DNA from 4 places in the Agrobacterium vacciniicorymbosi genome. Region 2 is predicted to be linked to each of the others. Evidence: predicted binding sites of a transcription regulator. Region 2 holds the regulator's gene; each other region holds the start of a gene.
The links. Region 2 encodes LexA, which represses DNA repair genes until DNA is damaged. Its sites were predicted from a motif close to TGTTCNNNNTGTGTTCNG; they were not measured.
Positions count from the first base shown of each region.

Region 1: ABUK73_RS03340 (PA0069 family radical SAM protein) is a predicted target of LexA. The motif match lies at 1,298-1,315, and genes of this name have one in related genera.
Region 3: rhuM (RhuM family protein) is a predicted target of LexA. The motif match lies at 3,307-3,324, and genes of this name have one in related genera.
Region 4: ABUK73_RS10820 (putative DNA modification/repair radical SAM protein) is a predicted target of LexA. The motif match lies at 4,427-4,444, and genes of this name have one in related genera.

Region 1 covers NZ_JBETMF010000002.1:30,603-38,430, reverse strand. Annotated here, with positions in the region: gene ABUK73_RS03355 (4-(cytidine 5'-diphospho)-2-C-methyl-D-erythritol kinase) at 1-113, shown strand, start outside; gene moaB (molybdenum cofactor biosynthesis protein B) at 110-655, shown strand; gene ABUK73_RS03345 (glycosyltransferase family protein) at 656-1,174, opposite strand; gene ABUK73_RS03340 (PA0069 family radical SAM protein) at 1,378-2,535, shown strand; gene ABUK73_RS03335 (ribonuclease HII) at 2,751-3,404, shown strand; gene ABUK73_RS03330 (HAMP domain-containing methyl-accepting chemotaxis protein) at 3,417-5,240, opposite strand; gene ABUK73_RS03325 (F0F1 ATP synthase subunit B) at 5,765-6,250, opposite strand; gene ABUK73_RS03320 (F0F1 ATP synthase subunit B) at 6,252-6,890, opposite strand; gene ABUK73_RS03315 (F0F1 ATP synthase subunit C) at 6,968-7,195, opposite strand; gene ABUK73_RS03310 (F0F1 ATP synthase subunit A) at 7,267-7,828, opposite strand, start outside.
Region 2 covers NZ_JBETMF010000001.1:177,917-185,744, forward strand. Annotated here, with positions in the region: gene ABUK73_RS00980 (ComEC/Rec2 family competence protein) at 1-1,080, shown strand, start outside; gene ABUK73_RS00985 (glutathione S-transferase family protein) at 1,200-1,880, opposite strand; gene lexA (transcriptional repressor LexA) at 2,318-3,040, opposite strand; gene ABUK73_RS00995 (hypothetical protein) at 3,429-3,986, shown strand; gene kdsA (3-deoxy-8-phosphooctulonate synthase) at 4,156-5,004, shown strand; gene eno (phosphopyruvate hydratase) at 5,230-6,504, shown strand; gene ABUK73_RS01010 (FtsB family cell division protein) at 6,650-6,967, shown strand; gene pdhA (pyruvate dehydrogenase (acetyl-transferring) E1 component subunit alpha) at 7,120-7,828, shown strand, end outside.
Region 3 covers NZ_JBETMF010000010.1:72,159-79,986, reverse strand. Annotated here, with positions in the region: gene ABUK73_RS16295 (ABC transporter ATP-binding protein) at 1-498, opposite strand, end outside; gene ABUK73_RS16290 (BMP family lipoprotein) at 581-1,573, opposite strand; gene msrA (peptide-methionine (S)-S-oxide reductase MsrA) at 1,871-2,521, opposite strand; gene ABUK73_RS16280 (hypothetical protein) at 2,589-2,906, opposite strand; tRNA gene ABUK73_RS16275 (tRNA-Ser) at 3,141-3,230, shown strand; gene rhuM (RhuM family protein) at 3,460-4,497, shown strand; gene ABUK73_RS16265 (ROK family transcriptional regulator) at 4,536-5,801, opposite strand; gene ABUK73_RS16260 (sugar ABC transporter substrate-binding protein) at 6,074-7,096, shown strand; gene ABUK73_RS16255 (ABC transporter permease) at 7,233-7,828, shown strand, end outside.
Region 4 covers NZ_JBETMF010000006.1:6,371-14,198, forward strand. Annotated here, with positions in the region: gene ABUK73_RS10805 (aldo/keto reductase family oxidoreductase) at 1-674, opposite strand, end outside; gene ABUK73_RS10810 (LysR family transcriptional regulator) at 769-1,713, shown strand; gene ABUK73_RS10815 (UdgX family uracil-DNA binding protein) at 1,699-3,189, opposite strand; gene ABUK73_RS10820 (putative DNA modification/repair radical SAM protein) at 3,189-4,421, opposite strand; gene greA (transcription elongation factor GreA) at 4,642-5,118, shown strand; gene ABUK73_RS10830 (glycosyltransferase family 4 protein) at 5,150-6,208, shown strand; gene ABUK73_RS10835 (glycosyltransferase) at 6,192-7,214, opposite strand; gene ABUK73_RS10840 (glycosyltransferase) at 7,211-7,828, opposite strand, start outside.

The sequences.
Region 1 (7,828 bases), on a different contig from region 2:
TCGGCCTCTTCGACACGGCAGAACACGCCGAATCTGCGGCCAACCAGCTTCGCCAAAAGCGTCCCGGCTGGTATGTTCAGGCAACGAAAACCATAGGCGGATTGCCAAGATGACTGTTGATAGAGCCTTTATTCCCGTCGGCATCGCGGTTTTGACCGTCTCCGACACCCGCACGCTGGCGGATGACAAATCCGGCGACACGCTTGCTGCCCGCATTTCTGATGCAGGCCATCTTCTCGTGGACCGCGCCATCGTGCCGGATGACAAGGCTGCCATTCAAGAGCAGGTGCGTCGTTGGACTTTGTCCGATGAGGTTGATGTGGTGATTACCACCGGCGGCACGGGCTTTACCGGACGCGATGTGACGCCGGAAGCGCTGGAACCCCTTTTCGAAAAGCGCATGGATGGCTTTTCCGCCGTGTTCCACCGCATTTCCTATGACAAGATCAACACATCCACCATCCAGTCACGCGCGACGGCGGGACTTGCCAATTCCACCTTCATCTTCGTGCTGCCCGGCTCTCCTGGCGCTTGCAAGGATGCGTGGGACGGCATTTTGAAAGCACAGTTGGATTACCGCCACATGCCCTGCAACTTCGTGGAAATCATGCCGCGTCTGGATGAGCATCTGAAGCGCGGCAAGGCGCAAGGGTAATTACCGCGCGGCGCGCAGCACCCAGGAAGGAATAAGCTCGGCGCTGAGGCGGCGGGTCTTTTGCGATTTTGGAAAATGATCGAGCGGCATGCCGGATCTGGCGATCGACAGGGCCTCGTCCTTGCGCAGCAACAGACCGTATTCCAGCGGCGGTCTGCGGCGAATGAAACGCGACAGAAAAGATGGCCGGTAATGCCGCGAGGGCGCAAAGCGGGCTGGCACCTTGTTCAGCGCCGTATATTCGCTGATATCCTCGATCCAGCCGCTTTGCGGACGGCTGCCCGGCTCCATCATCAAAATCCACTCACCGCGCGCAGATGCGATGATATCCCGGATGTCCCATTCCGTGTGAAAACGGCAACCGGCAGCTTCCGCGACGCGTGAGGAACCATCGCTGGAGGCGTGATCCAGCACAATGACGTCACTGATCAGCCCTTCCACAGCGCCCGAAACGAGCGTGGAGAGGGTGTGAGCAAGCTCCGGCTCCTGATCCCGGCATTCCATGATGACTGTCAGCATATGTCTATCAGCTTGTGTTCCGTTATGAGTGATAAATTGAAGAGGTTGATCGACCTACAACATTTCATCGATAAAATTCCTACCGCAATGCAAAAGAAATAGCTATCGCGCGTTTCAGCATTTTGTTCTTGTCTTGTTCTCATTTCTCGGTTAAGAATCTGGGCATCCACCAAGCCGGTTTCATGCCGGTCAGGAGCATCCAGATGAGACAACATGTGCTTTCCGGGCAGGCTGCCTTCCAGCCGGGCCATACGCCAGATATTGCCAATGCACTGGCCGATGCGTCCGGTCTGCGGATCGAGATCGACCGTCGTCGCGGGCGTGGTGCGGGCATCAATCCCGGCGGGCGTTTCGAGCCTCTGCAGCATGAGCCTGTCGATGATGGCTGGCAGATCATCGAGGAATTGCCGGAGTTTCGCACCGAAGTGCAGGTGGAAAAGCCGCGTAGCATTATCACCCGCAACGATTCGCCTGATATTCCTTTCGACCGGTCCATCAACCCCTATCGTGGTTGCGAGCATGGCTGCATCTATTGTTTCGCGAGGCCAAGCCATAGCTATATGGGCCTGTCGGCAGGGCTGGATTTTGAGGCCAAGCTGTTTGCCAAGCCGGATGCCGCAAAGCTTCTGGAACGTGAACTGGCCAAGCCCGGATACAAGGCGCGGGTGATTGCCATCGGCACCAATACCGACCCATACCAGCCTATCGAGCGGGAATGGCGCATCATGCGGCAGATCCTCGAAGTGCTGGCCAAGGCCGAGCATCCCGTCGCCATCGTCACCAAGTCGGGGCTTATTACCCGCGATATCGATATTCTCGCACCCATGGCAGCCAAGGGTCTGGTCAAGGTCGGGATTTCGGTCACGACGCTGGACCGCAAGCTCGCCCGCAGCATGGAGCCGCGCGCATCCACACCCAGCAAACGGCTGGAAGCGATCAAGACGCTGACCGATGCCGGTATTCCCGTTGCCGTCATGATGGCGCCGGTCATTCCAGCACTCAACGATCACGAGATCGAACGGGTGTTGGAGGCTGGAAAGGCGGCTGGAGCGACGGAGGCATCCTATGTGCTGCTGCGTCTGCCGCTGGAGGTGAGCCCGCTGTTTCGCGAATGGCTGCTGCGCAACTATCCGCACCGTTACCAGCACGTCATGTCGCTGGTACGCTCCATGCGTGATGGCAAGGATTACGATGCCGAGTTCGGCAAGCGGATGAAAGGTGCCGGTCCCTATGCCTGGCAGATCAGCCGCCGTTTCGAAATGACGACGAAGCGGCTGGGGCTCATCCGCCGTGGCATTCAGCTTCGCGACGATCTGTTCATAGCGCCGGGAGGTGCAGGCGTGCAGCTGTCTCTGCTTTGACCTTTCAAGAATACCCATAGCGTCTATGCCCTGCGCTACGGGTTTATGCCCCCGGTATCTACCGCCTCGCATGGGCTTGCTCTTTCCGCCCCAATTGAAAGAGCATGGAGGTCATGAGACCTCATGTAGCAGCAGCCCTCCGCCCCTTGGGCTGCTGCACAGACCCTGCGACCGGGGGCTTGCAGGAGATCGGTTGCCTGTGCCAGTTTCGCCGCATGAAGCGAAGCACAGCACCCGATTCTCCTGCCCTCTTTGACCTGATCGACACCGGCCCGGATTTCAGCCTGGAACTGGAGGCGAGGAAGCGCGGAGAGTGGCCGGTGGCCGGTACGGATGAGGCCGGTCGCGGACCTTTGGCCGGGCCCGTCGTCGCCGCCGCCGTCATTCTCGACCCCGACAATATTCCTGATGGCCTGAACGATTCGAAAAAACTGTCCAAGGCGCGTCGGGAGTTCCTGTTCGAGCAAATTCTGGAAACATCCATCGTCTCCATCGCCTCATCCGGCCCTCTCCTGATCGACCGCATGAATATATTGCGCGCCAGCCTGGATGCCATGCGCCGCGCCGTGCTTGGCCTTCAGACGGCACCTGCTCTCGTGCTGGCCGATGGGCGGGATATTCCACCGGGCATTCCCTGCACCGGCAAAGCCGTCATCAAGGGTGACGCGCGGTCTGTCTCTATTGCCGCAGCCTCCATCGTCGCCAAGGTCACGCGGGACCGGATGATGGAAAAGGCCGGATCGATCCATCCGGCCTATGGTTTCGAGGCCCATGCGGGCTATGGCACCCCAACGCATCTGCGCGCCATCGAGGCCAATGGCCCCTGTCCCCTTCACCGCATGAGCTTCCGCCCCATGCGGGTGGAGTGAGGCGGAGGTCGTTTAGCCCGCAAGCCGCATATCGTAAGCACCACGGTCGCGGCCCTGAGCCGTCAGCTGGAACTGCTGCAACAATTCCCGCAGCTTATCGCTTTCGCTGGCAAGCGCAGATGTTGCAGATGTCGTTTCTTCCACCATGGCGGCGTTCTGCTGGGTGGTCTGGTCCATCTGGTTGACGGCGGTGTTGAGTTCCGCAAGACCGGTTGCCTGCTCCTGCGCGGAAGAGGCGATTGCACCCATATGCTCGTTCATCACGGTCACATGCCGCTCGATAGTCTTCAGGGCATCACCCGTCTGCTTGACGAGATTGACGCCGTTTTCGACTTCCGTGGATGACTTTCCGATCAGTTCCTTGATTTCCTTGGCGGCCTTGGCGGAACGCTGCGCCAGTTCACGCACTTCCTGAGCGACCACCGCAAAGCCCTTGCCAGCCTCACCCGCACGCGCGGCTTCCACACCAGCGTTGAGCGCGAGAAGATTGGTCTGGAACGCAATCTCATCGATAACGACAATGATGTTGGAAATCTGGCCGGAAGACTGTTCGATGCGGTGCATGGCATCAACCGCAGTCGCGACGACGTCGCCGGAGATCTTTGCCGCACGGTTGGCTTCGGTCGCAGCACCACGTGCATCATTCACACGCTTGGTGGAGTTGGCAACATTGACGGTGATTTCATCGAGAGCCGCAGCTGTTTCTTCCAGCGTTGCCGCCTGCTGTTCGGTGCGCTTCGAGAGATCGACCGACCCTTCCGCGATTTCGCGGGTGCCGTTGTTCATCGTGTCAATGGAATGTGAGATTTCCGACAATGTTGCGCCCAGCTGCTTGAGCGAGCGGTTGAAATCGTGCCGCAACTGTTCGAAGTCAGGCGCGAAAACCTCGTTGATCTGGAAGGCGAGATCGCCGGAGGCCAGCCGGCGCAGGCCATCGGCCAGACCGGATGTTGCGATGCGCAGCCTCTCCTCCGCATCGGCTTCCGCCTTCTGCTGAGCAGCCAGACGTTCGACCTCGGCCTGCTTGCGGTTGGTTTCGGCATCGGCCTCCAGCCGCTTGTTTTCGATTGCAGCGCGGCGGAAGACCTCGACGGCTTCTGCCATCGCACCGACCTCGTCCTTGCGACCGCGAGCGGGAATGGTGATATCCGTATCGCCGTCCGAAAGGCGGCGCATCACGCCCGTCATCCGCCCAAGTGGTCTGGCAATATGGATGTTGCCGAAGAGGGCTGCACCTGCGCCGATGGCTAGCGCCAGCGCAAGCGAGATGTAATTGAGCATGGCGGCGGATTCGGCGATGTCAGTGGTGTCATCGCCCTCGCCTCGAACGTCGCCTTCCATATCATCGACAGCGCTTTGCAGCGCGGCCTTGGCGTCGCTATAGGCCGTCAAGGCATCACCCACGAAGCGAGAGCGTGCGTCATCGGCCTTTCCTGCCGTCAGCAGCGCCTTGACGTCGTTCCAGCGGGTTTCGGAGACCTTCCATTTTTCGGTGAAGGAAGCGAAATGTTTCTTGTCCGCCTCGTCTACCAGATAGTTCTGGTATTCCCGGAAATCGGCATCGAGTGCGGTGCGCGCTGCCTGCATCTGGGTTTCGAATTGCGGCCATGCCTCAGGCGTTGCGCTGACAATCGAGCTCTGCGCGTTTCTGATGTTGCTGACTTCCGTATTGACCTTACCCAGCAGAATGAAGGCTGGCACGCGATCACCGACGATCGTATCGATCTTGCCCCTGATCTGATTGAGCGAAGAAATCGAAAACCCGCCCTGCACGCCTGCAACGAGCAACATAATGCCCGACAGGGCACCTAGAACAAGACCTACCGATATTCGCATGATAATCCCCAGACGCGGAGTGACCCCACCGCTTACACAGTCATGTTTGGATATAAATTTACTGCATGAATAATATTCTTGAGAGGAACGACTTTGCCTTGAGGCCATTTATTAGGACTTTATCTCAAGGCGACATGCTCCTCCCCATGTCGTAATGAATATATTCTATTATCATTATTGAAATTTTATTAAAATTAGAATGGCTGAAAATCACATGGCCCGATATCTATCTTATCCAGCGCCGTTTCTTTGATATTTCCAATAACTCATATGGCTCGACTTGCATCGGCTTATCTATTCTCAAATTTTTATTTGAGAATTCGTCAAATCTAGATCAAAACATCAACCTTAAGAATAGTCCGATTTCCTAATACTCCGCTTTTGACAACGCTCCAGCAAAAAAATGGTTAGGCAAATTGTTCAACCCATCCAGCTTTTCGACAAATAAAAACCCCCGCCAGTTTCCCGGCAGGGGTTTGAAATCTCTCGATTAAATCTCGGATGCTTCCAAGATAACCGTAGCTTTAGTTCAGGCGCGTCTTGACGTCGCTGACGGCGGCTTTGAAAAGCTTGGCTTTTGCCGCTGCGGTTGTCTTTTCTGCGATGAGCTTTTCAGAAGCAGCGATGGCGAGATCGACGGCGGCGGCGCGCACGGCACCGATGGCATCGGCTTCAGCCTGCTTGATCTTCTGTTCCGACAAAGCGTTGCGGCGGGCGACGAATTCTTCCGTCTTCACCTTTGCTTCTGCCGTCAGGGCAGCGGCTTCGCGTTCTGCAGCAGCGATGATGTTGGCCGCATCGGCTTCGGCTTCCTTACGCTTGCGCTGATATTCGGCCAGCAGGTGCTGGGCCTCTTCGCGCAGACGCTTGGCTTCCGCCAGCTCTTCCTTGATGTTGCCAGCGCGCTCATCGAGCGAGCTTGCCAGCATGCCTGGGACCTTGAGATAGGCAATCAGGACGAAGAAGAGGATAAGACCAACGAGAGCGAAAAATGTTGCATCGAACGCCATATCAAGCTCCCTTCACTGCGGATGCAGCAGCGACGGCTGCCTTTGCATCCGTGTCCTTGACCTTGGTGCCGATCAGATGATCGACGATTGCGGTCGCGGTTTCCTCGGCAATGGTGCCGACATCGGCAAATGCTTGGCTCTTGATGCTGTCGATACGGGCTTCCGCAGCGGTCAGCTTCTGGGCCAGTTCGGCTTCGATGGCTGCGCGGTCGGCATCCGCCTTGACTTTCGCGGCTTCGCGGGCGGCAGCGGCAATGGAACCGGCCTTGGCGCGAGCGGCGCTCAATTCTTTTTCATAGGTTTCGATGGCGGCATCTGCCTCGGCCTTCAGCCGGGATGCTTCATCGAGGTCCTGTGCGATACGGCCGTGACGGTCTTCGAGAATACCACCAACGCGCGGCACGATGACCTTCTTCATGAGCACGTAGAAAAGGCCGAACGAAATGGCCAGCCAAAGAAGCTGGGATGCGTAAGTGGACTGATCGAACGGTGGAAACACTGCGGATGCGTGACCGGCATCATGTGCCACTCCCGTTTCCGTATGTGTTGCTTCCGGAGCGGTCTGACCGACAGCCGGAGTTCCGGTATTCGTTTCACTTGTCGCCGGTGCTGACTGGGCCAAAGCCTCGGTCACGAACATGCTCACCTCCAGGGGTAGTGCAAATGCGAAGGATCACGGCACGCTTGGCGAGCCGTGATCCATACCTGATGCCGATATTAGACAGCGAACAGGAGAAGGAGAGCTACGAGCAGCGAGAAGATGCCCAGAGCTTCCGTAACGGCGAAGCCGAATACCAGACGGCCGAACTGGCTGTCAGCGGCAGACGGGTTGCGCAGTGCGCCCGACAAGAAATCGCCGAAGATACGGCCGAGAGCGAGGGACGTACCAGCCATGCCGAGGCATGCGAGACCTGCGCCGATGTACTTTGCTGCTTCCGCTTCCATGTTAAGCTCCTTAGAATGGGTTGTTGCGGCTATTTTTGACACCCGGTTTTCGGGGCCAGCGACTTTACTTCTCAGTGACCGCCATGCACGGCGTCGTTCAGGTACATGCAAGTCAGTACCGCGAAGACGTATGCCTGCAGGAAGGCGACGAGAAATTCGAGACCGGTCATTGCGACCGTCATGATGAGGGGCAGGATTGCGCCACCGATACCAAGGGCGCCGAGCGCACCCATGGAAGCGACGAAGCCCGAGAAGACCTTCAGCGTGATGTGACCGGCCAGCATGTTCGCAAAGAGACGAACGGAAAGGCTGATCGGACGAGACAGGAAGGAGATGATTTCAATCGATGACACAAGCGGCAGAAGAACCGCCGGAACACCCTGCGGCGCGAAAATGCCGAGGAAGTGCAGGCCATGCTTATAAAAACCGTAAACAACGACCGTTCCGATGACGAGGCACGACAGTGCGAAGGTCACGATGATCTGGCTCGTAACGGTAAAGAAGTAAGGGAACATGCCCAAGAGGTTTGCCGTCAGAACGAACATGAACAGCGAGAAGACGAATGGAAAAAATACCATGCCCTTCTTGCCCGCACCTTCGCGCAGCATGGAGGCGATGAATTCATAGGACATT
Region 2 (7,828 bases):
ACGGTCATTGGTGGCGTCGTCATCACGTCACTGATCGGTGGCATCTCCACCGCGATCTATTCCATCGAACATTTTCACCGCATCACGACCTATGGGCTGGCGGCAAATCTGGCGGCCATGCCGGTCATGTCGTTGATCGTCATGCCTTTTGCACTGGTGGGAATGCTGCTGATGCCTTTTGGGCTCGATGCGCCTTTTCTGAAGGTCATGGGTTACGGCATGGCGGCGGTGATCGAGATCGCCAAGACGGTCTCGAGCTGGGGCGGAGACGCGACGATCGGGCGGCAGAACGGCTGGTTTCTGGGTGTCTCCACGGCGGGATTTCTGATCATCGCGCTGCTGCGCACGCGGCTTGCTCTGATCGGGCTGCCGCTGATTGCCGCTGGCTTCATTATGCTGGTGACGGAGCAATGGCGCAGCAAACCAGATCTGCTGATTTACGAAGATGGCTCTTTGGTCGCTTTGCTGTCGGCAGATGCAGTTGCAACGACGAAGCCCCGTGCCTCCGGTTTCATCTATGATCAGTGGGCGAGGGCGGTGCCGTTGCCAGAGCAACATGTTGGGCCGAGAATGCTGGATGTGGTGAAGTCACCCACCGGTGATGCCGCACAAGAGGCTGGCGATGCTGCCGGTCGTAAGCCCCGTTTGAGCGACGAGGATAAGGTGCGGGCCGCCAGAGAAATGAAAGAGGCCTTGTCAGGCACGGATCGCTTCACCTGCCGCAAAGACCAATGGTGCGTTGCGACGTCAAAGTCCGGCGTGGCGGTCGCGGTCATTCTGGATACCGCGCTCACGGGAGCGGGTTGCGATCTCGCCGATGTGGTGGTGACGACGCGCAAGGTGCCTTTTTTTTCCACGTGTCGATCCGGCGCAATCCTCATCAGCAGCGAAACCTTGCGGCGCACGGGCTCTATGGAAATATGGCTTGGTGAAAAGGGTAAGCCTGTGCTGCGCGCCGAAGCGGCGATGCAGGATATGGACCGCTTCTGGACAAGGCACCGTAGCTATGAGTGGCGCAAAGGAGAGTTCGACGCGTCAGTGCCGGAGCATATCGAAAGAATGCTATCGAACGCCCCGTGATATGCTTCATTCAAAGGTGCCGCTTGCGCGCTTTGCGATACCTTCTGACTCGTTTTCACACAGACCGTTTTACACAGCCAAGTCGGTATTTTCGTTCGAAACAGACGCCGTTCCATATCTCACGACTTCAAGCGCAAATCCGCCAGCCATTCTCCGATGGCTTTGGCTTCCGCCTCGTGTTCTGCATCGCGCCACGGTTCCAGCAAGGCCGCATCCTGCCATTCCTGCATTGCGGGGAGGGTGAGGAGACGGTTCTTGTAAGCCTCGGCCTCGGGCGACATAGCCGTTCCATAGGTCTGGAAGCGGAAGGCGACGGGGCAGAAAAACGCGTCTACTGCTGTAAATGCGTCTCCCGCCAGGAACGGACCGCCAAAGGAGGCTAGACCTTCCTGCCAAAGTGCGTCGATGCGGGAAATGTCTTTCTTCAGCGCCTCGCCAACTTCAGTTGGCTGGATCCGAAGACCGACATTCATCGGATGTTCGTTGCGCAATGTCTGGAAGCCTGAGTGCATTTCCGCCGCGGCAGAACGCGACCATGCACGTGCCTTCGTATCACCAGCCCAAACTCCACTATGCCGTTCCGCCAGATATTCGATGATCGACAGCGAATCCCATACGGTCAGGTCGCTCTCGACAAGGCAGGGCACCTTGGCGGTGGGAGAAAATGTCGCGAAATCCTCGGCGGAATTGCCGAATGGGGTAAGCTTTTCGCTGAATGCAATATCGAGTGTCCGCATCAACACCCATGGCCGCAGGGACCAGGAGGAATAGTTCTTGTTGGCTATATAAAGATCGTACATTTCATATCCCTCGGTTGCAGCACCGTGTTAGCGCGGGAAATTTCTCCGATACAGACGGTTTGCGCGATGGTGGTCTTCAAATAATTTGATCTTTTGTGCCCAGGTGGTGACATTGTGAACAGAGAGATTTCGGTCTGAAGCTCCCATTCCGCAACTCAAACTAGGCAGCGCTACACACAAAACGTCACGCTAAAATCATTCATAGACGCTCACCGACGCGAGTGATTCGAAGATAGTGAGCCGACTAACTATTTTTGGATATCTGCACTTACCGTGAGCGCAAATTTCCCTCTGAAATGCATGTAAGTGCACTTGTTTGTTAATCGAACCAACGTCCAACTTTGGCTCTGGTACCTCGCCAACAGGCGAATCAAAACCAGAAATATTGCCCGCGGGCAGACCTAAAAATCCGCCCGCTAAATTATAGGCAGCAGTAGTCAGTGATAGCGGCGGATCAGGCCGACAAGCTTACCCTGGATTTTCACCCGGTCCGGTCCGAAGATGCGGGTCTCGTAAGCGGGGTTGGCGGCTTCGAGCGCAATGGAGGCACCCTTGCGGCGGAAGCGCTTCAGTGTCGCTTCTTCGTCATCCACCAATGCAACGACGATATCGCCCGGATTTGCGGTGCTTCCGTCACGAATAATGACCGTATCTCCATCGAAAATACCGGCTTCGATCATCGAATCGCCTTTGACCTCGAGCGCGTAATGTTCGCCAGAGCCGATCATATCCATCGGCACGACCACATCATGGGTGTTGTTCTGGATCGCCGAAATCGGGACACCTGCTGCGATTCGCCCCATGACGGGAACGCTGACCGAGTTGACGTCGCGACTGTTCAACGGGGCAGGTGCGGGCGATGGCTCCACAGCCTTTGGCTTGCCAAGGCTGCCTTCGATGACGCTGGGCGAAAAGCCGCGTTGCGGCTTGTTGGCTGGAGAATAGGACTCGGGAAGCTTGATGACTTCGAGTGCGCGCGCCCTATTCGGTAGCCGGCGAATAAACCCGCGCTCTTCCAGCGCCGTAATCAACCGGTGAATGCCCGATTTAGAGGCAAGATCGAGTGCATCCTTCATTTCATCGAAGGATGGCGGCACGCCAGACTCTTTCATTCTTTCATGAATGAACAGAAGCAATTCCTGCTGTTTGCGCGTGAGCATGAAGAAACACCCTTGGAAATTCGAGGCGAAGATTCGCGAAACAAATACAGAACGAACACTATCTGTTCCATATGTGTTCTGCAATAGCCCAGTAAAAAATCACTTAAGCCAGATCAAAATAAATATCCGTCAGATCGTTGAGAGAATCATATGGCCATGGCTGGTTACGACTTCTTCACGTTGAATCACGCCGATTTGCGCCTCCGGGTTGTTTTTCTGCCCGATTTTGCTAATTCCGCTCATGCTTTCAAGGGGCCCGCGCGGTGATCTTGGCATCTTGTGGGGTGAGCAGGTATTTGGTCCTGTTTTTAAGCATTTTCATCAGTTTTTGTCCGTCATTCTCCTACGAGTGAAAGCGGTACGGATATCGTTTTAGAAAGTCCATCAAGTGAAATTTAGAACGCTCAGCCTGATTGTGGGCCTTGTTGCACTTGCCGGGTGCCAAACCACCCAACCCAATTCGCCAGAAGCTCTTAAAAAAGCGGAGTATGATAGATTGCTCCTGGCATCCACTGTCGCGAACTGCAAACTGATTATGCTTATAAATGCGGATCGCGTCGCGGCCAAAAAGCAGCCGTCGAGAGACAATAAGTGCGCTTCCATTTTGCGTAACAATAAACTTGGCGGTGGTTTGCACGCGGCTAGTTTCGTGCCGGACATCGGTATTAATGGCATACCGATTCCACTTGGAAGTCTTGTCAGGCTTGCGGTGACCATGGAGCGAAAGCAGCGTCAAGAAAAGGCATTTGAGGCAAAGCTACCTTCTTGGGCGGTGGGCGAAAACACGGAGTATGTTTATCGGTTTCTCTTGGCTCAAGACTTCAAACCCGAGGAGATCGAACGCGTGAAATCTACGAGTGAGTTTTCCTCTGCTGTCAACGAGGCCGGACCGACCATCCGCTTCATGAAAGCAAATCCCGATGTGGTGAAGCTGGCACAAAAATAACGTAAACAGGGTGCTGCTTTTTGTAGCGGAAACTGTTCCGATCAACCGGCACGGCAGCCGTGACATAGATTACGCTTCCTGATAATGGCGTGACCAGGATTGTAGAATATGTCTGCGTGCAGCCGCTTGGCGGCTGGGCGTAGGCCCGGTTTGCCTTCGAGGAGTAATGATGAGCGTCCAGAATAATCTCAACGTGGTCGTCGGCGAAGGTGCCGGGCAGGTAACTTTCTCCAATACCGAACGTTTCTCGCTGATTGCCGGGCCGTGCCAGATGGAGAGCCGCGACCATGCCTTCATGATTGCCGAGACCATGGCGGAGCTGTGCGGCAAGCTGGGTATCGGTTTTGTCTACAAGTCGTCCTTCGATAAGGCCAACCGCACGTCCCTGTCGGGCCAGCGCGGCATTGGCATCGATAAGGCGCTGGAGGTTTTTGCTGAACTTAAGGAGCAATTCGGCTTTCCGGTGTTGACGGATATTCACACGGAAGAACAGTGCGCAATCGTGTCACCGGTTGTCGACATCCTGCAAATCCCGGCGTTTCTCAGCAGGCAAACGGACCTTCTGGTGGCGGCGGCCAAGACCGGTCGGGTCGTCAATGTGAAGAAGGGTCAGTTCCTGGCGCCTTGGGACATGAAGAATGTTCTGGCCAAGCTGAACGATAGTGGCAACCCGAACGTGCTGCTGTGCGAGCGCGGCGCGTCCTTCGGTTACAACACGCTCGTTTCCGACATGCGCTCGCTGCCCATCATGGCATCGCTCGGTGCGCCGGTTGTCTTTGACGCGACTCACTCCGTGCAGCAGCCGGGCGGGCAGGGTGGTTCGAGCGGCGGTCAGCGGGAATTCGTTGAGACGCTGGCGCGTGCGGCCATTGCGGTCGGCGTCGCCGGTCTTTTTGTGGAAACGCATGAAGACCCTGATAACGCTCCCTCGGACGGACCCAATATGGTCCACCTGAAGGATATGCCGAAGCTTCTGGAAAAGCTGCTGGCTTTCGACAATATCGCGAAAGCTGCGTGATCGCTTTTGGCCTCAATCGATTTTTATGAAAAGACGGCGTCCAGAGATGGGCGCCGTCATTGTAATTTCTTGCGCGTCGTCTACAGCGACGGAGGAAGTTCACATCGAGTCGCTATTCCGTCGCCCTGTTTATCGCGCCGCTCATCCGAAAAGCGCTTCACAGTTTTCGGGATGCACTCTAAGACAGGCAACTGAAAATCCTGTTCCAGTCCCAAGGGAGAGATCATGACAGCCATTACCGATATCATCGCACGCGAAATCCTCGACAGCCGTGGAAACCCCACCGTTGAAGTCGATGTCTATCTGGAAGACGGTTCTTTCGGTCGTGCGGCAGTTCCATCGGGCGCATCGACGGGCGCGCATGAAGCCGCAGAACTGCGTGATGGTGGCAAGCGCTACCTTGGTAAGGGTGTGGAAAAGGCCGTTGAAGCCGTCAATACGGAAATCTTCGATGCGCTGGGCGGATTCGATGCCGAAAGCCAGATCCATATCGACCAGACGCTGATCGCGCTCGATGGCACGCCGAACAAGTCGCGCCTCGGTGCCAACGCCATTCTCGGCGTTTCCCTGGCGGTTGCCAAGGCCGCTGCCGAAACCACAGGTCTGCCGCTTTACCGTTATGTTGGCGGCCCCAACGCGCATCTGCTGCCCGTGCCGATGATGAACATCATCAACGGCGGCGCACATGCCGATAACCCGATCGACTTCCAGGAATTCATGATCATGCCGGTTGGCGCGGAAAGCATCCGTGACGCCGTGCGGATCGGCGCGGAAATCTTCCATGTTCTGAAGAAGGAACTCGCAGCACAGGGTCACAACACCAATGTCGGCGACGAAGGCGGTTTTGCTCCGGGTCTGAAGAGCGCGCCGGAAGCACTCGATTTCATCATGAAGTCTGTCGAAAAAGCTGGCTACAAGCCGGGTGATGATGTTGCACTCGCTCTCGACTGCGCATCCACCGAGTTCTTCAAGAACGGCAAGTACGAGATGGAAGGCGAAGGCCGCACGCTGGAGCCTGAAGCCATGGCTGACTACCTTGCCGAACTGGCCGGCAAATACCCGATCATCTCAATTGAAGACGGTATGGCAGAAGACGATTGGGACGGCTGGAAGTACCTGACGGACAAGATCGGCTCCAAGGTTCAGCTGGTTGGCGACGACCTTTTCGTCACCAACTCCGCACGCCTTCGCGATGGTATCAAGATGGGTGTTGCCAACTCCATCCTCGTCAAGGTCAACCAGATCGGCTCGCTGACGGAAACGCTTGACGCCGTCGAGACAGCGCACAAGGCGCGCTATACCGCCGTCATGTCTCACCGCTCCGGTGAAACCGAAGATTCTACCATTGCCGATCTGGCAGTTGCGACCAACTGCGGACAGATCAAGACCGGTTCGCTCTCGCGTTCCGACCGTCTTGCCAAGTACAACCAGTTGATCCGCATCGAAGAAATGCTCGGCCCGCAAGCCGCTTACGCAGGTCGTTCCATCCTTCGCGGATAAGAATCGCTTGAAAGTCCAAGAAAAAGGCTCGCTTCGGCGGGCCTTTTTTGTGCGCTGCGGTGGGTGAGGGAATTAAGGTCAACGGATGGTTAAACAAATGCGGTTATGGTGGTTCCAGTAACGCGTTTGAAGGCTGTTTCAGAGTATGTGGACCAAGCATCACAAGAAAAGACGTTTTGGCCGTCTGGTCGTTCCGGCCATCACGGTCGCCTTTCTTTCCTATTTCGGTTATCATTCCATCCATGGCGATTTCGGGCTTCAGGCCACGGAGCGTCTGGAGCGCCAGCGTATTGCCAGAACAGCAGAGCTTGCGAAGCTGACGAAGACCCGCGTAGCACTGGAGCGGCAGGTCGAGTTGATGAGCGATGGATCGCTCGAGCGTGACATGATTGATGAGATATCGCGCTATCAGCTGAATATGTCCCGTCCGGACGAAATCGTTATCATGAACGCATATTTCTGATTAACCGAATTCAAGTTAATCGACTTTTTTAATTTATTCACAGCCACTTAGGCTGAATATGAGCCATGCGTTTATGGCATTGCTGCTTTCCCTTTTCTTGCATATGGTGCGCCCCAATCCAACCATTCTAATGGCAACTCAGGGAGGGATGAATGGCGCCGCGAAAAACCGCGACCGTATCCGGCCGCAAGACTACGGCAAAGACCGCCACCAAGGAATTCACCGGCAAGAATACGCCGGACTTTGGTAAAGACGAAGAGTTGCACGCCTATCGTGAAATGCTGCTCATCCGTCGCTTCGAAGAAAAGGCCGGCCAGCTTTATGGCATGGGCTTCATTGGCGGTTTCTGTCACCTCTACATCGGGCAGGAAGCTGTCGTTGTCGGCATGAACATGTCGCAGAAGGACGGCGATCAGGTTATCACCGCTTACCGTGACCACGGCCACATGCTGGCTGCGGGCATGAGCGCGCGCGGCGTCATGGCCGAGTTGACCGGACGTCAGGGCGGCTTGTCCAAGGGCAAGGGCGGCTCCATGCACATGTTCTCCAAGGAAAAGCATTTCTACGGCGGACACGGCATCGTTGGCGCACAGGTTTCTCTCGGAACCGGTCTTGCCTTCGCCAACAAGTATCGTGGCAATGACAGCGTTTCCGTCGCCTACTTCGGTGATGGCGCGGCCAACCAGGGTCAGGTCTACGAGAGCTTCAACATGGCGGCTCTCTGGAAACTGCCGATCATCTACATCGTCGAAAACAACCATTATGCGATGGGTACGTCGACGGCCCGTGCCACGGCGCAGTCCAACTACTCGCTACGCGGTTCCGGTTTCGGCATTCCCGGCGTTCAGGTGGATGGCATGG
Region 3 (7,828 bases), on a different contig from region 2:
CTCATCGAGGATGAGGATTTCGGCACCGCGATACATGGCCTTGAGGATTTCAACGCGCTGCTGAAGGCCTACCGGCAAATCCTCGATGATCGCATCGGGATTGACCTCGAGGCCGTACTCGTCTTCCAGCCGCTTCAGTTCTTTCCTGGTCGCCGCCGTGCCCTTGGCCAGCAAAGCGCCGCCTTCGGCACCCAGCATGATGTTTTCCAGCACCGAGAAATTCTCGACCAGCATGAAGTGCTGATGCACCATGCCGATGCCGGCATCGATGGCGGCCTGGCTATCCCTAATGTTGACGGGTTTGCCGTCGATGCGGATTTCACCGGAATCGGCATGGTAGAAGCCGTAGAGAATCGACATCAACGTCGATTTTCCCGCTCCATTTTCCCCGATGATGCCGTGGATCGTCCCCTTGGCAACGGTGAGATTGATATTCTTGTTGGCATGTACGGTGCCGAATTTTTTATCGATACCGACAAGCTCGATTGCAGGTTCCATCGTCAACCCAAACGTCTCCGGAGCTGGATATGAAAAGGGCGCAGCGCGGAATTCGCGATGCGCCCTGATCCGAAAAATCACATCACTTTGGGCAAGAATTGTCCGACATATAGTCGTGAACCTTGACCGTGCCAGCGATAATGTCAGCCTTTGCCTTATCGACAGCAGCCGTCATTTCCGGCGTGATCAGCGCCTTGTTGTTGTCGTCAAGTGCATAGGCAACGCCATCTTCCTTCACGCCCAGAGACGTGACGCCACCGGTGAACTTGTCGTCCTTGGTGTCCTTGAATGCGTTGTAAACGGCCAGATCGACGCGCTTGACCATGGAGGTCAAAACGGAGCCCGGATGCAGGTGGTTCTGGTTGCTGTCCACACCGATGGAGAATTTCTTGTTGTCGGCTGCGGTCTGAAGAACGCCGAGACCCGTCGCACCGGCTGCCGCGTAAATCACGTCCGCGCCCTGGTCGATCTGGTTCTTGGTCAGCTCGCCACCGCGAACCGGGTCGTTCCAGGCAGCGCCGGTGGTGCCGGTCATGTTCTGGAAGACTTCGATCTTGGGGTTGGCAGCCTTGGCGCCTTGTGCGTAACCGCAGGCGAACTTGCGGATCAACGGAATGTCCATGCCGCCGATGAAGCCGACCTTGCCGGTCTTGGATGCCATGCCGGCCAGAAGACCGACGAGGTAGGAACCTTCTTCTTCCTTGTAAACGACCGAGCGCACATTCGGCAGTTCAACAACGGAATCGACGATGACGAACTTCGTGTCGGGGAATTCTGCAGCAACCTTTTCCATGGCCGAGGTCCAGGCGAAGGAAACGGCAACAACCGGGTTGAAGCCGCGGCTTGCGAAGTTGCGAATTGCCTGTTCACCCTGCGTGTCGCTGGTCGGCTCGAAATCGCGGTATTCGGTGCCCGTCTCCGCCTTGAACTTCTCGGCGCCTGCGGCAGCAGCCTCATTGAACGACTTGTCGAATTTGCCGCCCGTGCCATAGACCAGCGCAGGCTTGATATCCGCAGCCAAAGCGGAAGCCGACATCGCGGCCAGCGCGAAAAGCGTCAGAAGGGATTTTTTCATTGTGCAGCCCTGTTGTTGCAGTTTGGTTTTTTAAAGGGTCCTCCCGCAAGCCCAGTTAAGAGCATGTCTGCGGAACTGCCAGTCTTTCTGACTGTGCGTAAGGATATCCTTGCACGGCTGCAAGAAAAATTCACCCGGTTTTTTTGACCCGGTGGAAAAACCGTTAACTGCGCGTTTTTACGGCAAATCGGCCTGTTCTGCGCAGGCAATCTGCTAAAACAACGAGCAAAAACAAAGCCCGGCGAATATGAGATATCGCCGGGCTTTGTGATGTCACGAGCGGGCGGCTCGCAAATTTTATCCAATATTGCAGCTGACGCCCGTACCGCGCAGGCCGCAATAACCACCGGGATTCTTCGCCAGATACTGCTGATGATAGTCTTCAGCATAATAGAAGATGTCCAGTGGCTCGATTTCCGTGGTGATCTCAGGGCGGTGTCCGGCAGCCTTCAAAGCCTCTTGGAACGTATCGCGGGCGGCCTTGGCTTGCGCCAGTTGCGCATCACTGGTGGTGTAGATGACGGAGCGATAGGTCGTGCCGACATCATTGCCCTGACGCATGCCCTGCGTCGGATCATGTTCTTCGAAGAATGTCTTGAGCAGAGCCGCGAGAGAAACCTTGGCGGGGTCATAGACCACCTTCACCACCTCGGCATGGCCGGTCAGCCCCGTGGTGGTTTCCTGATATGACGGGTTGCGGGTGATGCCGCCGGAATAACCGACTGCCGTTACCCAGACGCCGGGCGTCTTCCAGAACAGGCGCTCCGCACCCCAAAAGCAGCCCATGCCGAGATAGACCGTTTCCAGATTATCCGGATAAGGCTCTTTCAGCGGATTGCCATTGACGAAATGATGCTCCGGCACGGCGACGGCTTCTTCTCGACCGGGATAGGCGGTTTCCGGGGTCGGCATGGTGGTTTTCTTGGACTGGGTATCAAATCCGAACATTGCATTCTCCTTGCGCCCCTCAAGGGTCGCCATCTGGTTTCTGCATCATGTGCGTGACGAGATCGTCTCAGGCGGAAAAGCGGCCCATGACCTTCCGCTTCTTATAGCCAGCCATCCAGAACAGGAGGGAAAGGCCAAGAAGAATTGCAAAGGCAGGAACCGCAGACAGGCCGTTTGCGACCCAACGCCACGCTTCGGGGTGAATATAGTGCGCCACAAGCCCTTCTGCCATGGCAAGCGAGGCAGGAAAAAACTTCACCCAGGCATCTTGCGCGCTCAGGAGATCGACCGAGGAGGTGGAAACCGAACGGATCGAATCCAGTACGCCGACGCCGACGGCTGCTGCCAGAAAAACAAAACTGATGAACCGGAAAACCGCTTTCACGAACACACTCTCCCGATTTCCATGCAGATATCTGCCCCACAAACGCGCATCTGACCCGCGCATCCTACCCTCTGGATAAAGAGGCCGAGCATGCTTTGCAATCGCACCAATGCGAAGGATTTATTGCACAAATAAAAAAACTGTCAGATTCCGGGTTGATCCCCGCGAATTCATCGGTATATATCGCGCCGTTCCAGTGATTTGCAGTTTTCCCAAACATGCAGACGTTTAGACGGACAGGTGGCCGAGTGGTTTAAGGCGCACGCCTGGAACGCGTGTGTGCGTGAAAGCGTACCGTGGGTTCGAATCCCACCCTGTCCGCCATCCTCTTCAACAAATTGTTGATTTTTCCACATACCCACCTCTCGTTTGTCCAAGCTTTTTCGTCGTCGGGCGCGCTTGTTCTTGTTTTGATCTCGGGAATTGCTTTAAGCTGTTTTCAGCAGGTGCAGCTCTGTCGAGACCAACAGAGCTCACTAAAGCGAAACCGGCGAAGGACCGGTCGTGAGGTTGAGACTGTCGCTGTGGTACATATGCTGAAACGGGGAGTTATATGAGCGACGACATCGATGGACCTATCCACCTCTTTGAGGATGCGCAGACGGGAGACAAGTTTCTCGTTTACGGCACCGATAAAGGTCTGCGGCTGGACATCAAATACGAAGGGGACACCCTTTGGATGACGCAAGCGCAAATAGGCGAGTTGTTCGGACGCGACGTCTCCAGCATTTCCCGGCATATCACCAACATATTTGAAGAAGGCGAATTATCTGAAGCGACTTCTTTGCAAAAAGTGCAAACAACTCATGGTAGACCCGCGATCCTTTATAATCTCGACGTGGTGATATCCGTAGGCTACCGCGTATCATCAACCCAAGCGACTTTGTTCAGACGATGGGCGACGACCATTCTTGTGCAGTTCGCAAAGAAGGGTTTCGTTATTGATGCGCCTCGTCTGAAGCAGCCTGAAAACGCTTCAAGAATTGCCGAACTCAAGGAAATCATCAGAGACATTCGTTCTGATGAGGCGAATATTTATGCTGAACTTCGCAAAATTTGCGCCATGTGCCAGGACTACGACGGCTCGACTGACACCGCTCGCGAATTTTATCAGCACACGCAGGCCAAGCTTATCTTTGCCGTAGTGTCTCAAACGCCCGCGGAAATTGTTGTGTCCCGCGCAAATCACGACACGGAAAACATGGGTCTGCAAACGTGGCCCAATGACAATATTCGAAAAACGGATACGACGGTTTCCAAAAACTACCTTGCAGAAGCCGAGGTGAAAGAACTCAACAGGCTGACAACAATCCTTCTGGATATTTTTGAAGATCAGCTGGATATCGGCCGTCTGGTCGTCATGCAGGATGCTGAACGACTGTTGGAACAGCAACTGAAAGGCCTTGGCCGTCGCGTGCTACAGGATGGCGGGAGTGTCAGTTCGGCACAAGCAAAACGTCATGCGGAGGCCCAGTACGACCAGTTTGATCAGCAGCGAAAACTAGAACGGCAACAACTGGCCAAAGGCATGATCAATGAATTGGCAAGAGTTGCGAAAGCGCTGCCGAAAGCTCCACGCGGCAAAAAATAACAGGTTTCCAATCTACGCGTTTGGGAGCCGTGAAGCGCTCACTGCGAAACACGCGCATTACCCTGTTCCGCAAATCCCGCCGTTTCCTTGAACAGCACGTTCTGATCCAGCAGATATCTCGAAAACAGTGGAAGGCTTGCGCCGCCGATGGCGCGGGCCTGGCTGCCGACGGCGCCTTCGAGGATTTCTGGGACGACGACGCCTTGGAGGTCGTGCAGGTCGAGCGCCTTGCGGGTGGCGGCGGTGATGCGGGCGCGGACCCAGCTAGGGAAACCGCCGTCGATGATGACGGAGGCGAAGTCGATGATGGATGCGGCGGCGACGACGGCTTGTGCCAGTGCGGCGGCGGTGTTTTGTATCCAGCGTTCCAGCGGCTCTCCGAAATCCACCCAGTCATCCGGTGAGAACCACAACGGTTTTGGATCGATATTGCTTTCGCGCAGCATGTCTTCGAGCACAAAAATGGAAGCGATCTTGAGCAATTGCACAGTCGATCCATCCCGGCCCTGAACCGGTAGCGGGCCGATGGCACCGGCAGCGCCGGTGCGGCCCGAAAACAGGGCGGAGTTCAACACCACGCCGCCGCCGATGAAGGAGCCGATGAAAACATAGAGGAAATCCGGAGAGTTCTGGCCGACACCGAAGACCAGTTCGGCACCGCAGGCACTGGTCGCATCGTTCTGGAGGAAGACCGGATAATTTACCTGCCCGGCAATCTCCGCCCGCAAATCGACACCGCGCCAGCGGTCCATTTCCTTTTGCGGCGCGCCAACTTCCTGTGCCCAGCTCCAGAGTTCGAAGGGAGCGGCGACGCCGATGCCGGCGATCCTTTGCCGTTCACTCGGCGTCAGTCGCGCTTCCAGCTCCGCAATGCCATCGATGACGAAGGGCAATATCCATTCGGGCATGGGATAGGGGTAGGTGTTGCGGAGTTTGAGCCGGATGCGCCCGACGAAATCCATCAGCACCAGATCGACGCTGCGGCGCCCAATTTTCACACCGAAGGAAAAGACGGCATCGGGATTGAGCCGCATGGGTGTAGAGGGCTGGCCGACCTTTCCGCGCAGGGGCTCACCACGGATGAGAAGCCCGTCGTTTTCCAGCGAGCGCATGATGACCGACACGGTTTGGGCCGAAAGGCCGCTTCTGCGGGCGATTTCTGCTTTTGAAAGGCCGCTGTGGCGTCGCACCAGCGACAAAACGAGGCGCTCGTTATAGGCGCGAACGCGAACCTGGTTGGCGCCGCCACTCAAATCCGGCGCATTTGCTGCCGCGTGCTGTATCGGCTCCGCTGAGCGTGTCATTCGCATTTCCTCCCCGGCCAGCGACGTCTATGCCGTCTGGACCTATGCTCCGCAAGCACGAAGTCCGGGAAAAGCGGTGTCCTCCCACCACATTTCCCAGCGATTACGGAATTCATAAGATGCCACAAGGAATTAATAATTCAATTGGATTTATTTATTGACACTTTCTTCATTTGGTGTTTCCATCTGCGGCAGTGGCACCCGATCTTGGAGGAGAAGGGCCGCAACAGTCGCTTCACAAGAAGCACTTGTCTCATCACTGGGAGGACTACATGAAAAGCACCGTTTCCGCCTTTCTCGGCGCGCTTGCGCTTGGCGTTTCTTTTGCATCCGTGGCATCTGCCGCCGATACGTCGGTTTGCCTCATCACCAAGACAGATACCAACCCCTTCTTCGTCAAGATGAAGGAAGGCGCGACCGCCAAGGCCAAGGAAGTCGGCGTGACGCTGAAGTCCTATGCCGGTAAGATCGACGGCGATTCCGAAAGCCAGGTTGCCGCAATTGAATCCTGCATCGCCGATGGTGCAAAGGGCATTCTGATCACTGCATCGGACACCAAGGGCATCGTTCCAACCATCAAGAAGGCGCGTGACGCAGGCGTTCTCGTGATCGCTCTCGATACACCGCTCGACCCGGTCGACTCCGCCGATGCGACTTTTGCGACCGACAACCTTCTGGCTGGTAAGCTGATCGGCGAATGGGCCAAGGGCACGATGGGCGACAAGGTCAAGGATGCCAAGGTCGGCTTCCTCGATCTGACGCCTGACCAGCCGAGCGTCGACGTTCTGCGCGACCAGGGCTTCATGATCGGCTTCGGTATCGACCCCAAGGACCCGACCAAGATTGGCGATGAAGTCGATCCGCGTATCGTTGGCCATGACGTGACCAACGGCAATGAAGAAGGCGGCCGCAAGGCCATGGAAAACCTTCTCCAGAAGGATCCAGGCATCAATGTCATCCACACGATTAACGAACCTGCTGCCGTTGGTGCCTATCAGGCGCTGAAGGCCGTCGGCATGGAAAAGAACGTGCTGATCGTATCTGTTGACGGCGGTTGCCCAGGCGTGAAGTCGGTTCAGGAAGGCGTGATCGGCGCTACATCGCAGCAATACCCGCTGATGATGGCGGCCCTCGGCGTAGAAGCGATCAAGAAGTTCGCTGACACCGGCGAAAAGCCAAAGCCGACTGCAGGCAAGTCCTTCTTCGACACAGGCGTATCGCTCGTCACCGACAAGCCGGTTTCCGGCGTACCTTCGATCAGCGTCAAGGAAGGCCTGGCCAAGTGCTGGGGCTGATCCCTACCCTTCGATAAACCCATACCGGTCGGAACATCGTTCCGGCCGGTTTCGCCCAGAAGATTTCGCTGTCAGATTATCCGGCTAAAGATCGGGCGCCTTGGATGACTTGGGCTGGCGAGCGGGAGGAGAAACCATGAGCGGTATACAGGAATTCGAGCAGGTGCTTGACGGCAGCGACAAGAATGTCGCGTCGTTCGAACACCAGAAAATTTCACCCCTGAAACGCGCGCAGCATTTCCTGCACTCGACCCCGGCGGCGGTGCCGCTGATCGTGCTGATCCTGTCAGTCTGTATTTTCGGTCTGACCATCGGCGGGCGTTTCTTTTCATCCTATACGCTGACGCTGATCCTGCAGCAGATCGCCGTAGTCGGTATTCTGGGCTCTGCGCAGACGCTGATCATCCTCACCGCCGGTATCGATCTTTCGATTGGCGTGGTCATGGTCATTTCATCCGTGGTGATGGGCAATGTAGCCGTGACCTACGGACTGCCGAGCGGAATTGCGGTTCTGGCCGGTTTCGTGGTTGGCGGGCTGTGCGGTCTGTTCAACGGCTTTCTGGTAGCCGTCGTCAAATTGCCGCCCTTCATCGTAACGCTCGGATCGTGGAATATCGTCATGGCGACGAATTTCATCTATTCGGCGAACCAGACGATCCGCGATGCCGATGTTTCGCAAAACGCACCGCTTCTCCAGATTTTCGCCACCAATTTCCGCATCGGTACCGCCAT
Region 4 (7,828 bases), on a different contig from region 2:
GCCGAAGACTGAAGCGGGCTGAAACCACCGAGCGGGAAGAACGGCACATAGGCAATGCCATCATTCGCCAAGCTGTCGATCAAGGCGTCATCCTGTCGGTGCGCCAGATTGTACATGTTCTGAACGCAGACGATCTCAGCGATCTTACGACCTTCCGCGACCTGATTGGCCGTGACATTGCTCAGCCCGATGTGGCGAATCAGACCCTGCCGCTGCAACTCGGCAAGCGGCGTCAGCAATGGTTCGATGGAGCCTTCTGCCGGTCCGTGCACATCGAACATGACACGCAGATTAACCACATCCATGACGTCGAGCCCGAGATTGCGCAAATTGTCATGCACCGCACTGGTCAGTTCTTCCGGCGAGGATGCAAGGTTCCAGGATTTATCCTCGCCACGCTTGGCACCGATTTTGGTGACGATGACGAGATCGTCCGTGTAAGGGTGCAGCGCCTCGCGGATCAGCTGATTGGTGACATGCGGCCCGTAAAAATCGCTGGTATCGATGTGGTTGACCCCGGCCTCCACGGCAGCGCGCAGTACGGCAAGCGCGCCGTCACGATCCTTCGGCGGGCCAAATACGCCCGGGCCTGCCAGCTGCATGGCGCCGTAACCGAGGCGGTTCACGCTGCGGCTTCCAAGTTTAAATGTTCCGGCCTTATCGATGTTGGTCATGATCGTTCTCCTGATGATCTGAAGGAAAGATAGACGCTGTCAGCGCGTATGATAATGGGGTACGATCAGCACGGACTGTGCGGGAATATGAACAATGAAAATCAATCTGGATGATCTGAACATCTTTGTTGCAGTGGTGCGGGCTGGCGGGTTTCGTGAGGCGGCGAGAATTAGAAGCAGCAGTGCTTCCGGCCTCAGTGAAGCTATTCGAAGGCTGGAGACGGAACTGGGCGTTCGCCTTCTCAATCGCACCACCCGCAGTGTCTCACCCACGGAAGCCGGGCAAGGCTTGCTGGCACGCCTGTCGCCCGCATTAACCGAGGTCGAGGCCGCGCTTGATGTCGTCAACGGCTTCCGCGACAAACCTGCGGGTACACTGCGGCTGAATGTGCCGGTCAGCGCAGCCCGTCTTGTTTTGCCTGCGCTTGTGTCGCAGTTTCTGGCTGCCTATCCCGATATTCAGCTGGAGGTCATCACCGATGAAAACTTCGTGGATATCTTGGCCGCAGGCTGCGATGCAGGCATCCGCTATGATGAGCGCCTCCAGCAGGACATGATCGCCGTTCCCATCGGCCCACGCAGCCAGCGTCTGGCGACTGCCGCCTCACCCGCCTATCTCGACCGTTTTGGCAGACCACAACACCCGCGCGATCTGCTCAGCCACGCCTGCATCAGGGGCCGGTTTGCCAGCGGCACCATCCCGCCATGGGAATTCGAACGCGATGGCGAAGTGATCCTCATCGATGCCGGCGGGCCTTTGATCGTGAGGATAGGTGGCGCAACGGACCTCGCTGTCGATGCCGCCATCGCAGGCACGGGCATCACCATGCTTTTCGAAGACTGGTTGCAGCCCTATCTCGACAGCGGTGCGCTGGAGCCAGTGCTTGAACCATGGTGGCAGAGCTTTTCCGGCCCGTTCCTCTACTATCCCGGCAGACGGTTGGTCCCCGCCCCGCTTCGAGCTTTCATCGATTTCATCAAAGCTGCCAATGAGCAAGCCAATATGAAACTACAAAACCCATCCTTATCCAACGGCTGATACAAGCAATTCGCTCTCTTGGCGCGCTTCCATGAGCCTGCGAACCGCCTGCATATCCTCGCGAAACCGCTGAAACTCCTCCGCCTTCCTTTGCTCATCCGGTATTCGCAGCAGGTAGGAAGGATGCACCGTGACGAAGAGCATCCTGCCGCCATCCATGGGCATGGGCCTGCCGCGCAGGTCCGACAGCTTTTCTTTCAAACCCGTCAGTGCGAACATTGCGGTCGCTCCCATCGCAACGATGAGCTTGGGCTGGACCAGATCGATCTCCCGCGTCAGCCACCAGCGGCAGCGCTGCACCTCGCCCGCATCCGGCCTCTGGTGGATGCGCTTTTTGCCGCGCGATTCATATTTGAAATGTTTGACGGCATTGGTGACATAGAGTTTCTGGCGCTCCATGCCGGTTTCACCCAAGACCTGATCGAACATCTTGCCTGCCGGACCGACAAAGGGACGCCCGGCCAAATCCTCGAAGTCGCCCGGCTGCTCGCCGACAATCATCACATCCGCATTGGCCGGCCCCTCACCGAACACTGTTTGCGTTGCCTTGCAGTGGAGAGAACAAAGCGTGCAGTCTTTCGCCTCATGCCTCAACCCTTCCAACGTATCGGCATCGGGCAGCGCGGGCGCGAGTTTGTTTTCTGCTGCGGCCTGAATACGGTGGTGGAAGAGCTGCGGCTCGGTCGCCGCCTTGGCGCCCATCTCCAGCACCCGTCGCTCAGCGTTGAGGATGAGGTCTGGAATAAGATCGGCCTCCGGCAGGTTCTTCCAATACTTCTTCGGCATTTCCGCAGTCATCGCCTTGATCTTCAAGCGAGCCGGATTGAAAATATTGGCATAATAGGTGCGCCAAAGCTCATCCGTCTCATCGGACAAATCCGGCTGCTCAGCTGCCAGCCGCGATGTTTCCAGCGCCTCACCATCCCAGCGAGCCGAGCCTTTCGGCGTCAGAATCAGCCAGTCCATATCGGTAAAACGCCGCTGGAAAAACGCAGCCTTTCGCTCCACGATGAAATGATCTGGCTCGAACCATGCAATAAACCGTCGCCGGCCCGCCTCACCCGTGGCCAGCGCCACCTCCTTGAAACGCACGAAAGCCGTCATCTTGTGGCTATCGCGACGAACGGATTTCTCTAGTTTACGCGCTTCCGCCACATCAGGATCAGACTTGAATTGCAGCAACGCCCTGTCCTGCCCCAGACGCCACAAAAGCCGATAGAGCAACGAAAATCGCTTCGGATCGCTATGGCAAATAATGGTTTGCGCCAGCGGCATGAAGGCCGAGGGCACTTGGACGCCAGTGGCATTGTCCACGGCAGCGGGAAGGTTCTCCTCCTCAAAACCTAGCAGACCAGTTTCTTCGCCGCGGCACCGCCACTCGATCTCATGCGGAGAGACATTGGCAGAGAGAAACGTGCGGGCAGCATCCCGCCACTCGGTAAAATCGCCCCGTCCCTCCAGCGACACCCTGTACATCAGAGCAACGACAGCTGTTCAGGCTGCGGCGCAAACATGGCGCGCAAATCTGGTCGCTCCGTGAGCTTGCCCGGTGACCATCCGCCCGCCACGACGAAGGCCTTGACCTTTTTCAGTGACACGCCAAAGCGAGCCAAATCTTCCAGCCGCAACTGCCTGAACCGGCGCGACGACAGGATGGAATTGACTGTTTTCGTGCCGAACCCTGGAACCCGTAGCAAGGTTTCGCGCTCCGCCTTGTTCACATCGACAGGAAAGCTCTGCCGGTTCGCCAGCGCCCAAGCCAACTTCGGATCAATATCCAGATCCAGCATGCCGTCCTTCTGGGTAGAGGCGATTTCTGCGATATCGAAGCCATAGAATCGATACAGCCAATCGGCCTGATAGAGCCGATGCTCGCGCATCAAAGGCGGCTTGATGAGCGGCAGGTTTTTGGACGAATCAGGAATGGGGCTGAAAGCGGAATAATAGACGCGTCGCAAACCGTAGCTGCCATAAAGGCGCGCGCTGGTGTTGAGGATGGTGCTATCATTGGCACCATCGGCACCCACGATCATCTGTGTGCTTTGGCCCGCAGGCGCAAACTTCCTGACCCGCTTCGTCTGAACCGTCGGTTCACCCGCTTCTTCGATCTTCAGACGAATATCAGCCATGGACTTGCGGATGTTTCCCGGCTGCTTTTCCGGCGCAAACTGTCCGATGCCGCTATCCGTTGGCAACTCGATGTTGATCGACAGGCGGTCTGCATAAAGTCCCGCCTCCTCCACCAGCCGCGCCGAGGCTTCGGGAATGGACTTGAGATGGATATAGCCCCGGAAGCCGTGCGTGACGCGTAACTCCCTCGCCACCCGCACGAGTTCTTCCATCGTATGGTCCGACGAGCGAATGATACCGGACGACAGAAACAGGCCCTCGATATAATTGCGCCGGTAAAATTCCAGCGTCAGCCACACCACTTCTTCCACCGTAAAACGCGCCCGCTCCACATTGCTGGAGGAACGGTTGATGCAGTATGCACAGTCATAAATGCAGAAGTTGGTGAGCAGAATCTTCAGGAGCGAAATGCACCTGCCATCCGGCGCATAGGCGTGGCAAATACCTGAACCTTCCGTCGACCCCAGCCCTCCCGATGCGGACGAATTACGCTTCGTCGTGCCACTGGAGGCGCAGGACGCATCATACTTCGCCGCATCGGAAAGGACTGCCAACCGCTCTTTTATCGACTTTTTCATAGGTGTGTTCACTATATGTTCTTGCGCAAACTGTCAATCCTTGGCTAAGATCAAGTTCCAGTCTGCTGAAAATTGGCAGTCTCAAATTTGCTGGCAATTGGCGTCGGTCTTCTGATATAGTCTGCCGAATTGTGATTTTGACTGGTTCCGTAGTTTTGCTCCGGAACCTGTTTCTTTTTGTGTCTGCGGGTACCGCGGTTAGAATGCGAAGGAAGAAAAAATGGTAGAAAAAGTACCGATGACTCAGGGCGGATTCGTCAAGCTGCAGGAAGAACTTCGCTGGCGCCAGCAGGAAGAGCGCCCACGCATCATCGAGGCTATTGCAGAAGCGCGCGCCCATGGCGACCTGTCTGAAAACGCCGAGTACCATGCTGCCAAGGAAGCGCAGAGCCACAATGAAGGCCGCGTTGCCGAGCTGGAAGACCTGACCGCACGCGCGGAAGTCATCGACCTGTCGAAAATGTCCGGCACAACCATCAAGTTTGGTGCCACCATCAAGCTCGTGGACGAAGATTCCAACGAACAGAAGACCTACCAGATCGTTGGCGACCAGGAAGCCGACGTCAAGCAGGGTCGCATTTCCATCTCCTCGCCCATCGCGCGCGCGCTGATCGGCAAGGAAGTTGGCGACAGCATCGAAGTGAATGCCCCCGGCGGTTCGCGCGGCTACGAAATCCTCTCCATCAACTGGGGCTGATTGCCAGCGCCTCCCTCACGAGATCCCGATTTTGCCCTATATCGACTTGGCTGATGTCCGGGTGCTTGCGCCGAATTTCAAGCGCAGGCTCTCCGGCGTGACATCCACGATCATCCAGCTCGTGCCGGTGCAAAACCGGCTCGGGCAAAAGGTTGCCGTTATAGGGCCGGGTTTGCCGCAAAGCCTGCCACATGTCCGCTTTCGCGACTTGTGGCGGCTATGGCAATTGGGACCGGATAAGAAGCCACGCGTCTGGCACGCACGCCGCAATATTGAAATGCTGCCCGCCATCATCATGCGCGACATCCTGCGCATGAAGCTGAAGATCGTCTTCACCTCCGCCTCGCAGCGCAAACACAGCGGCTGGACGAAATTCCTGATTTCCCGCATGGACGCGATCATCGCAACCAGCGCAAAGACGGCTTCCTATATGGATGTACCGAGCACCGTCATTATGCACGGCATTGATACCGAGCGCTTCTCCCCGCCCGCCGATAAGGCTGAGGCAAAACGCGCGCTTGGCCTCGACCCGAACCAAAAATACGCCGGCTGCTTCGGCAGAGTGCGCCATCAGAAAGGCACGGACCTCTTCGTCGATGCCATGATCGCCGTGCTCCCGCAAAATCCCGACTGGGAAGCCATCATCGCCGGCCGCGCCACTGGGCCGCATGTGGAATTCGAAAACGGCCTGAAAGAAAAGGTCCGCGCCGCCGGTCTCGCAGACCGCATCCTCTTCGTCGGCGAACACACCAACATCAACGAATGGTACCGCACCCTCGACCTCTTCATCGCCCCCCAACGCTGGGAAGGTTTTGGCCTCACCCCGCTGGAAGCAATGGCGTCAGGCGTACCGGTGATCGCGACGGATGTGGGGGCGTTTCCGGAGTTGGTTGAGGGGGAGACTGGGGAGGTTATTGCGCGAGATGACCTGACAACCATGAGCGATTCGGCCTTGAAATGGCTGAAAAACGATGAAAAGCGCTTGGAAGCGGCAATAGCATCACGCCAAGATGTAGCCGAGAAGTTCACCATTGCAGGTGAAGCGGAAAATCTCGGCAGGATTTATGACGCGGTCAAGGCTTCCGTTTGAAAAGGTCGATATAGGCAGAGGCGACGGCCTCTTCCGAAAACTGGCTCATCAGCGTTTCATGTCCGCCAGCAGCAACACGCTGAGAAAGCGCCTGATCACTCAGCAGATTGCCGATGGCACCGGCAAAACTCTCCGCTTCGCCGATCTCTGCCAGCAGGCCATTTTCTCCATCCCGCATAAACCACATCGGCCCCTCGGACTTCGAAGACACCACAGGCTTTTTTTGGGCCCAGGCTTCGAGGATGACGTTACCAAGCGGCTCGTGGCTGGAAGGCATGACGAAGATGTCGGCAGCGGAGACATAGGGTCGCGTCTCATCTTTCCAGCCGATGAAGCGAACACGGTCGCGCATGCCGCGCGCATCGACCTGCGCCTCCAGACTTTCCCGCTCTTCCCCATCACCCGCCAGCCACAGATATACACCCGGTAACCCAGCGACGGCATCGATCAGTGTGTGAAACCCTTTCCGCTTCACAAAACGCCCCATGGACATAACCACCGGCGCATCCTGCGGCGTATCCAGCTCAGTCCTCGCAATCGGCACAATCGTCTGCGTGCTGGTGAAGTTGGAAATGACCTCCACACCGCGCGTCCATCCAATGGCCTTGACATGCTCGGCAATGCCCGGCGTGTTGCAAACCAGAATGTCTGTATTCTTGAAGTAATCCAGCTTGGTGGGGTAATCGCCCAGGCGCGAAAGCTTGATGCAGCCTTTGTAATTCGGCATCAGCTCGCTGGCACGCGGCGCCCATGACATGATCGCATCAGGCTTGAGAGATTGAGCCATGGAACGAACTTTTATGGGAAGTAGGATTCTGTCCAATGAAAGATTACGGAAATTACTCTCTGTAATATTTGCAACGGCCTCAATGTCCTTCCGCCACACACGATTTTTACGGATGACGCAGCTCTGCTCGAGCCCCCGTTTCGCAAACGCGTTGACGAGATGAACGAAAAAGCGTTCTGCGCCGCCGTCTTTGCCGAAATGAAAATGGCAGACTTTCACGTGTTTGCTGCCTCTTCAAACAGCTTCATGTAAGAGGCTGTGATTGCTTCTTTGGAAAAACGGGCGCGTGTCGTTGCGTGCCCGCCTTCCACCAGTTTTTCACGAAGTTCCGGATCGTCCCGCAGACGGGTAAGGGCATTCGTCAAGCCAACCTCATCCGCGCAATCGACCATCAAGGCATCAACCTCGTTTGTCATCACGAACGAGGGCCCTTCAGCTCGAAAAGCGACGGTCGGCTTTCCGGCACCCCAACCTTCAAAACAAACATTTCCAAGTGGCTCATGTAGGGATGTGATAGCAAAAACATCCGCAGCCGCCAGATAAGCATAAGCATCCGTCTTCCATCCCGGAAGCTTCACTCGCTCTTGCAGGCCTAGCTCTTCGACCAGCTTAACCAACTCTTCCCGCTCTGGACCATCACCCAAAAGCCAGAGATAAGCGCCCTCTATATTTTTGACGGACTGGATGAGATGTCCGAACCCCTTGCGCTTTACAAACCGGCCCATGGCAACGACGACGAAGGCCTTTTCCGGGGTATCGAGAGCGCTGCGAGAGATCGGAGGAATGGGCGTTGCATTGCTGAAATTGGGTATCACTTCAATGCGTCGCGTCCA